4 regions of the Pseudarthrobacter phenanthrenivorans Sphe3 genome follow, and region 2 is predicted to be linked to each of the others. Evidence: predicted binding sites of a transcription regulator. Region 2 holds the regulator's gene; each other region holds the start of a gene.
The links. Region 2 encodes Rex, which represses fermentation and respiration genes when NADH is low (regulators of the CRP and FNR family bind a similar motif). Its sites were predicted from a motif close to CTTGTGAANNNNTTCACAAG; they were not measured.
Positions count from the first base shown of each region.

Region 1 (2,197 bases), 1.5 Mb from region 2:
TGCTACGGCCCACCCGGAAGTCGTGGCAGCATGCGGCGGATTCCACGGCGGCGGGCTGGCCACGGATGAGCCGGACAGCCCGCACCTGGGACTGGCCCGGGCCCGGGCGCAGTTCGTGTTCGGCCACGCCGACCGCGACCCCAGTATGGCTCCCGACGCCGTAGCCCGGCTGGGTGCTGCGCTGGAGGCTGCGGGACTCACGGCTTCCAACCAGGTGTACCCGGGGGCACCGCACGGCTACTCGATGGCGGACACCTCGGCGTTCAATCCCGAAGCCACGGAACGGCACTTCCGTGAGCTCCGCGCCCTGCTGGACGGTGCCCTCAAGGGCTGACGCGGCCACCCGGCGGGCACGCAGCGTTCCGGCGGTTTCGCCGCAGTTGGCGGGTACGACGCCGGGCGGCGGCTATGCGGCGTCCGTCACCGCAGCGTTCGGGGCCCCGTAGCTTGGTTCCCGTTTCTTCACCCAACGGATCACCAGGGTGGTAACCGGCACCAGGATGAACTCCACGAGGGTCTTGTACACGAAGCCCACCACCACGTAGTTCAGGAACGTGCCGAAGTCTCCGATTCCGATGACCGGGGCGGCAATGCTGCAGAAAATCAGCGTATCCACGAATTCCCCTGCCACCGAGGAACCCATGATCCGGGCCCACAGGGACTTTTCCCCGGAGCGGGCCTTCATGCGCACCAGGATCCACGAGTTGATGGTCTGTCCGGCCAGGAAGGCCAGCAGCGAAGCCAGCACGATCTGCGGCACCGGGCCCAGGGCACCCTCCAGGGCTGCCTGCTTGGACGTCCCGAACTCATCATCAAAGCCCGGGAGGGCGATGATCACCCAGTAGCACAGCGACGCGAAAACGGACAGCCCGAAAGTGGTGAAGATGGCCTTGCGCGCCACCTTGAAGCCGTACACCTCGCTGATGACGTCGCCCAGGATGTAGGCGAGCGGAAAGAGGAAGAAGCCGCCGTCCGTGATGATCGGTCCAATGGCAACACCCTTGGACGCACCGATGTTGGACAGGATCAGCACCACGGCCATGATGGCCAGCATGATTCCGAAATAGGGGGAACCGATCGAGGCGAAGCGTGCGCCTCCCGGCGTCGCAGGGGTGTGGGGCAGGGCGCTGTGGCCTGGAGCTGATGCCATGGGGGAAGTCCGTCCGTAGTGGTTCGCTCGGCCTCCGGGGAGCGGGAGGACCGGCTGTATTAGCACTGTCAGCCCATTCTCCCACTGCAGCGGAAAACCGCCGGCAGGCGCTGCCAGGGCCGGACGAACTGGCAAGGTCCAGTTGTGCCATACTTCTCCTGAACATGTTCAAATCCGGGGGGATTCAATGGCGGTCAAGAGTGAGCAGACCCGCCGGCTGGTAGCCGACGTTGCGCTGCGGATGTTCCGTGAGGTTGGCTTCGCCAAGACCACCATGAGGGCCATAGCCGCCGAGGCCGGCATCTCTGTGGGCAATGCCTACTACTACTTCGCCTCCAAGGATGACTTGGTGCAGGAGCTGTACCTGCAGATCCAGCAGGAGCACGCTGCCAAAGCCGCCGAGGCCATGGCGCACAGCTCTGACCTCGGAGGGCGACTGAAGGCGGTCCTGCACACAGGACTGGACGTGATGGGGCCCTATCACCGGTTCGGTGGCGATTTCCTGGCCACCGCAATCCGGCCCAGTTCCCCGGCCAACCCGTTCACTGCGGATTCCGCAGCCGCACGGGAGGCGTCGCAGGCAATCTTCCGGTCTGCACTCGATGGGGCACGCCCGCAGGCGCCCGCGAAGCTCCGTCCCGCCCTGCCTGAGTTGCTCTGGCTCGCATACATGGGCCTGACGCTTTTCTGGGTTTACGACGGCTCGGAAGAACAGCGGCGGAGCCGGAAACTCGTGGACGGGGCCGTCCCGCTGCTGGCCAGGGTCCTCTCGATGGCGCGGCTGCCAGGAGCCGGCAAACTCGTGGACGAGGCCCTCAGCCTGCGCAGGACCATCAATGACTAGTGCCGGCACAGCGGGCAACAACCGTGAAGGAACCATGGACAGGACGAGGACAGTGGTGCTGGCAGGGGCGTCCGGCTTCATCGGCACATACTTCCGTGCCCGCTTCCAAGCTGACGGCTGGACGGTGCGCAGCATTGGCCGGGGCAGCCGCAGGCGCAGCGCCGCAGCGGGCGAAGCGTGGGCGAACTGGGACGACGGCGCCG
Region 1 is NC_015145.1:633,620-635,816, reverse strand. It holds gene ASPHE3_RS03075 (dienelactone hydrolase family protein) at 1-334, shown strand, start outside; gene ASPHE3_RS03070 (queuosine precursor transporter) at 407-1,150, opposite strand; gene ASPHE3_RS03065 (TetR/AcrR family transcriptional regulator) at 1,338-1,994, shown strand; gene ASPHE3_RS03060 (TIGR01777 family oxidoreductase) at 2,029-2,197, shown strand, end outside.
Region 1: a site for Rex is predicted at 1,306-1,325, ahead of ASPHE3_RS03070 (queuosine precursor transporter). Genes of this name have one in related genera too.

Region 2 (2,197 bases):
ATTTCGCCCACCGTCCCCAGGGCTCCGGTGAGTCCAAGCCTGGACGAGATCACCGTGGCCACCTCGATGGGGGTTGCCGTCACCAGCCAGACCCGCCGGCCAACGCGGAGGTGCTGCTCGGCCAGGGCCTTTGCCCCGGGCCAGATCCTGGAGGCGATCATCTCGTCGTAGACCTCTTCACCGAGGGCCTTGACGTCGTCAACAGTGATCCCGGCGGCAAGGGTCAGGGCGGAGTCGCGCACTGCATGGACGTCGTCGATATTCTCGCCGCGCGCCACGAACTTGAACTGTTTCCAGGCGAAACCGGCAGCCTGGGCCATGGTGAACGCGCCGCGCTGATGCATCTTGCGCGCAACGTGGAAGAGGCTGGCTCCGCGCATCAGGGTGTTGTCCACATCGAAGAACGCCGCCTCGCCCGGCTGCGGCGCAGCAACCGGCTTGGTGACTACGGCGACGTATTTCTCCTCGGGCATGGAGTCGAGTCTAGTCAATACGCCGTCCGTTCCCCTGCGGATCGTCCATTGCAGCGCGGAGTGGCTGGCGCCGTGTAGTGGCGCGGGCGTCGCCGGGGACGGCGAACGGGGCTACCGTTAAGCCATGCCAACACCCCGCGTTGTCCTCATCACCAAAGCAGACTGCCACCTTTGTGAAGAGGCGCGCGACGCCGTGGGGCGGGTTACCGCGTCCCTGGGACTTGAGTGGACGGAAGAGTTGGTGGACAACCAACCGGAACTGCGTGACCGGTACGCGGAGGAAATCCCCGTTGTGCTGGTGGATGGCGTGCAGCGGGATTTCTGGAAGATCGACGAAGCCCGGCTGGAGCGCGTGCTCCAGCGGGCCATGGCGCAGTAGGGGAGCAGCACCGTGATGGCGCGCACGCCGGAGTCATCTGCTTTGTTGGCATCGCCGGTGGGGCCCTAGAGTGGAGTCACAACGCGATGCGAGGGAGGGGCTGGTGGCTTCGCTGGATTCAACCCCCCAGGCTGTCCCGGACCTGCCGGCGGCCCCCGAGGCCAAGCAGATACCACCTGCTGCTGTGGCCCGGCTGACGCTCTACCTGCGTGCCCTTAATACCCTCCTCGCCGAGGGCGTGGAACGCGTCTCCTCCGAATCCCTGGCCGAGGCCTCCGGCGTCAGTTCCGCAACCCTGCGCAAGGACCTGTCCCACGTGGGTTCGTACGGCACCCGCGGTGTGGGCTATGAGGTGCAGTACCTGAGCCGGCACATAGCCGCCGCCCTCGGCCTCACCCACGACTGGAAAGTGGCGATCGTTGGCGCCGGCAACCTGGGCAAGGCCCTGGCGCGGTACGGCGGCTTCGAATCCCGCGGGTTCGACGTCGTGGCCATCTTTGATGCGGACCAGATGGTGGTGGGCAACGAAGTGGGCTGGCTGCGCGTCAGCGACGTGGCGGACATGGAAGCCGTGCTGCACCGGACCGGGGCGAACATGGTGGTGCTGGCCCTGCCGGCCGCCGTGGCGCAGGATATCTGTGACCGCGTGGTGGCGGCCGGCGTCCACAGCATCCTCAGTTTTGCCCCCGTGATGCTCCAGGTGCCGGAGGGAGTCAACCTCCGCAAAGTGGACATGGCTACCGAGTTGCAGATCCTGGCCTACCACGCACAACGGGCGCAGGCTCCGGAGCAGACCGCCTAGGTACCTGGCGGCAGTTCCGTTGCCCACGCCCGCAGGGGTGGTTACTTCTGCTGGTCCGTGCTGCTGTTACCGGCCGTACGGGTTGCCGAAGCCGCCGCCGTACGGGTTGGCGAACGGCTGCTGCTTCCGGAAATAGGGAGCGGCGGCTGGCAGGTAGAGCAGCACAATCGCGGCAATCCCCAGCAGCGTTCCGATGGTGGCAAGGCTGGGCGGGCCAAAGAGGCCGAAAACGGAAAGCCCCGCGAAGACGGTGCCCAGGATGCGGGCCCAGTTTTTGCCCTTGCGGACGAAGAAGGCCACCAGCAGGTACAGGGCCAGGCCGATGATGGCGAACACCACCAGTGTGCCGGCGATGACGCCCTTCATGTCCTCGTAGGTGACGCCGGCCCCGGTACCTTCAACCTGCTGCTCAAAGGCATTGCGGAACATGGGGTCATCCAGCGTGGTCAGCCCGGTCAGCATGGACACCACGAAGATGGCGGCCGAAGCGATCAGCAGCCAGAAGGAGATGTTGACCAGCTGGGGGACGCCGGCGCTCCCGGA
Region 2 is NC_015145.1:3,416,924-3,419,120, reverse strand. It holds gene ASPHE3_RS15945 (HAD family hydrolase) at 1-473, opposite strand, end outside; gene ASPHE3_RS15940 (glutaredoxin family protein) at 598-852, shown strand; gene ASPHE3_RS15935 (redox-sensing transcriptional repressor Rex) at 956-1,654, shown strand; gene ASPHE3_RS15930 (heme-copper oxidase family protein) at 1,721-2,197, opposite strand, start outside.

Region 3 (2,197 bases), 330 kb from region 2:
CGGGACGTTCCAGCAGGGGTTCCGGCCCCGGTGCCAGGGCGGCGTCCGGGCGGGTGGCGGGTGGATCCTGGCGGGAGGGGGACATTCTGGCTCCTGGCGTCAAGCGGAAAAAACAGGCGCCCCGGGACGTTGGATCCCGGAGCGCCTTCCGGCGCCGGGGCCAAAGCCCCGGCACCGGTCTCAGCAGCAATTCCTACTTAATTTGTCCTTCCTTGGCGAGGACGTAGTCATAGACCACTTCTTCGCCGGCTCCACCATCCGTGCGGGGACGGGGGTCCAGCATCAGTTCAGGCTTGACTGCCGATGCGATGTCGTCGGCGTTGTGGGGATCGCCCGGGAAGTAGAGCTGCTGCGTGACGGGCTGGTAGCCGGGCGCGGAAACCTTGATGTGGATGTGGGCCGGGCGCCATGCGTGCCAGCCCGCAGCATTGATCAGCTGGCCGCAGGCACCGTCCGTGGGGATCTGGTACGGAGCGGGGCGCATGGTGTTGATCTCGAAGCGGCCGTCCTGGTCCGCCTTGACGGTGGCGCGGAAAAGCCATTCGGGCAGGCCCGGTGCGTACTGGGAGTAAAACCCTGCGGCGTCCGCGTGCCAGATTTCCACCTGGGCGTCCTGGATGGGGTTGCCCTCGGTGCCGGTGAAACGGCCGGTGAAACGCAGCGGCGTGCCCTCCTCGTCGTCGCGCATTTCAACAGTGGCCGGGGTGGCGAGTTCCGGCGAACCCGGCACGTAGTACGGCCCTTCAATGGTGCCCTTGGTGCCGGGACGGTCCTGGGAGTTGACGTCTTCCACCGTGTGCTCCAGCCACACGTCGAGGAACAACGGCCATTCGCCGTCCGTGCCCACCTTGATCAGCCAGGCTTTGAGGGCGTTGTACTCCTCGTAGGTGACCTGGTGCTCCACCACGATGTCGTTGGCGGCCTTGATCAATGCGCCGGCCAGGAGGCTCACCCGTTCCTTCGGCACATCCAGCTGCGAGAGCTTGCCGGAAGCTGTGAAGCGCTCCGTAGCCTTCGAGCCGGCTTCAACGGCCGTGCCCTCGTTCTCTTTCCGGGTATCCGTTTGGGTCTCAGTCATGGCGGTGTCCACCTTTCCTCTTTGAATGCGGAACAGGAAGGGCTCCTGCAGCCGCCGCGAAACGCCGGGAGCAGGATGTTTCTGCTGCAACGCGGCATCGCGTGATGTCCCACTCATCGTAGGGCGGCTATCAGGACGCTACAAATATTGATTCTGCCCTTTTCCGGTCATTATCAGGACATAAAGACACCCTTGGTAGACCCTAGGTATTTACCTGATGTGAGGACAGTCACGAGCGGCAAGAATTACCAGGAACGTCCACCGACAGCACCGCTGCCCGGTCCGGACCTCCCGACCATCCGTCCAGCAATCTCCAATGGAGGAGCACGCCATGACCGAGAACCTGACCCATGCCCGCGAGGTCCTTGCCGACGCAGTGATCGACGACCGTGAAAACGGAATCATCCGCGCCAAGCGGGAAATTTTCACGGACGAGGACATCTTCGAGATGGAGATGAAGCACATCTTCGAGGGCAACTGGGTCTACCTGGCCCACGAGTCGCAGATCCCCAACGTGGGGGACTACTTCACCACCTACATCGGCCGGACTCCCGTGATGATCACCCGGGACAAGGACGGGAACCTCAACTGCCTCGTCAACGCCTGTTCGCACCGCGGCGCCATGCTCTGCCGCCGCAAGACGGACAACCGGACCACATTCACGTGCCCGTTCCACGGCTGGACCTTCAAGAACTCGGGCGAGCTGCTGAAGGTCAAGGACTCCCGCAATGCCGGCTACCCGGAGACCTTCAACAAAGAGGGCTCCCACGACCTCACCAAGGTTGCCCGCTTCGAGTCCTACCGCGGCTTCCTCTTTGGCTCACTGAAGGCGGACGTGCTTCCGCTCGAGCAGCACCTCGGCGACGCCACCACGGTGATCGACTCGATTGTGGACCAGTCCCCGGAAGGGCTCGAGGTGCTCCGCGGATCCTCCACCTACACCTACGACGGCAACTGGAAGGTCCAGGCAGAGAACGGGGCAGACGGCTACCACGTCACCGCGGTGCACTGGAACTATGCTGCCACCACCGCCCGGCGCACTGCCGGGGATTCCGCGAACAAGACCAAGGCCATGGACGCCGGCAAATGGGGCAAGGTCAAGGGCGGCTTCTACTCCTA
Region 3 is NC_015145.1:3,742,935-3,745,131, reverse strand. It holds gene ASPHE3_RS17375 (benzoate/H(+) symporter BenE family transporter) at 1-85, opposite strand, end outside; gene catA (catechol 1,2-dioxygenase) at 194-1,078, opposite strand; gene benA (benzoate 1,2-dioxygenase large subunit) at 1,410-2,197, shown strand, end outside.
Region 3: a site for Rex is predicted at 1,295-1,314, ahead of benA (benzoate 1,2-dioxygenase large subunit). Genes of this name have one in related genera too.

Region 4 (2,197 bases), 960 kb from region 2:
CTGCTTGCGCAGGTCCGAGTGCAGCGACATCTCGCGGAGGTAGTTGTTGACCTCGTCCTTGGTGGTCCCGTTTTCCAGGCTCAGGTTCAGGATGGCCAGGGAAACGTCCGGGGTGGGGACCCGGATGGAGCTGCCGGTCAGCTTGCCCAGCAGTTCGGGCAGTGCCTTGGCAACAGCCTTGGCGGCGCCGGTCTCCGTGATGACCATGTTCAGCGCTGCGGAGCGGCCGCGGCGGTCGCCCTTGTGGAAGTTGTCGATCAGGTTCTGGTCGTTGGTGAAGGAGTGGACGGTCTCCACGTGTCCGTGGATGACGCCGAATTTGTCGTTGATGGCCTTCAGCACGGGGGTGATGGCGTTGGTGGTGCAGGACGCGGCGGAGATGATCTGGTCCGTGTCCTCGATGGTGCCGTGGTTGATGCCGTGGACGATGTTCTTAAGCTCGCCCTTGCCAGGGGCCGTCAGCAGCACCCGGGCCACGCCCTTGCTCTGCAGGTGCTGGGAGAGTCCTTCCGCGTCGCGCCAGCGGCCGGTGTTGTCCACCACCAGGGCGTTGGCGATGCCGTAGGCGGTGTAGTCGATCGTGGCCGGGTTGTCCGAGTAGATAACCTGCACCTGCACACCGTTGGCGGTGATGGTGTTGGCTTCCTCGTCAATGCGGATGGTGCCCTCGAAGGAACCGTGGACCGAGTCGCGGCGCAGGAGGCTGGCGCGCTTGGAGAGGTCGTTGTCCGAGCCGCGGCGGACCACAATGGCGCGCAGCCGCAGGCCGTGGCCCCCGCCGGCCTTTTCGATCAGGAGGCGGGCCAGGAGACGGCCGATCCGGCCAAAGCCGTACAGCACAACATCAGTGCTGGTGCGGTCATCGCCGCCACGCTTGCCCACCACATCCGCGAGTTCCGCACGGAGGAATTCTTCAAGGGTGGCGCCATTGCCTTCTTCCTTGAACTTCTGGTTCAGCCGGGCAATATCGATCGCCGCCGCACCGAGCTCCAGCTGCGCCAGCGTGTTCAGCAGCGGGGCAGTCTCCTCCAGGAGCAGTTCGTCCTTGCTCATCCGGCGCGCAAAACGGTGCGCCTTCAGGATGTTCATGGTGGACTTGTTGATCAAACTCCGGCCATGGATGCTGGTCACCACGTTGTTTTCGCGGTACAGCCGGCCGATCACCGGAATCATGGCCTCAGCCAGGGCCTCCCGGCCCATCCACGTATCAAGACAAGAATCTGACGTCTGGCTCACAGAAATACCTTCCTCGGTTCAGCCGTGTACGTCCTCGTACACGGATGTCGGCCACCACATGTTGTGCAGGGGCACCCGCGCCTGCAGGGGTCGGCCCCCAGGCGCCTGGATCGCGTGCAAAGAAAAACCGCCGGCTGCGAACGCAACTCCGGCGGAAGAACTCCTGCGTCCGGTTTCCATTCTAAGTTGGCTGGCCCTGCCTAACTGATCAGTAGCACGTGAAATGACTCACAGCAGCAGCCCGCGCCCGCAGGGCCGTCAGTTGTGGATGGCCGAGTAGAGGTTGAGGCTGCCGGAGAAAACCACCCAGGACAGATACGGCAGCATCAGCAGGCCTGCGGCCGGGCTGACGGGTCCGAACCGCAAAGTGAGGAAGGCAAGGGAGGCAGCCAGTGCGGCGATTACCAGGAAGGCCGCCCAGAGGGCCGCTGAACCAAAGACGGGAAACAAGCCGAAAAACGCCAGCGGCCAGGCGGCGTTGAGGACAAGCTGGGCCAGATAACCGGCCAGGGTGCTGCCGGTCAGTTCCCCCTTCCGCCAGACAAGCCAGGCGGCAACCGCTACGCCCACGTACAGCAGCATCCACATTGACCTGAACATCCACCCCGGCGGCATCCAGGGGGCTTTGGTGGAGCCGGCGAACCACCCGCCGGAATGCAGGATGATGGGGACCGATGCCAGGGCCCAGGCAGCCAGCGAGAGCGCAAGGAACCCCGCCAGGGCAACGGCCTGGCGGCCGCGGCCGGAGGGCTGCCATCCGGCTGTTGCGGGGCCGGACTGGGGGTCAGTATTTGCGGGCACGGTTCAGCATCCCCAACACAGCTTCCAAGGTCAAACCGGACTGGTGGATGGGACAGCCGATACGCCGGGTTCTGTTCTCCCCCGCCGTTACCGGCAAGGGAGCGGCGGCCATCCATCTACGAGCGCCGTTGCCGACGCCCTCCAGCGGCCTACCCGGGCA
Region 4 is NC_015145.1:2,460,596-2,462,792, forward strand. It holds gene ASPHE3_RS11435 (glyceraldehyde-3-phosphate dehydrogenase) at 1-1,236, opposite strand, end outside; gene ASPHE3_RS11440 (TspO/MBR family protein) at 1,495-2,037, opposite strand; RNA gene rnpB (RNase P RNA component class A) at 2,082-2,197, opposite strand, start outside.
Region 4: a site for Rex is predicted at 1,452-1,471, ahead of ASPHE3_RS11435 (glyceraldehyde-3-phosphate dehydrogenase). Genes of this name have one in related genera too.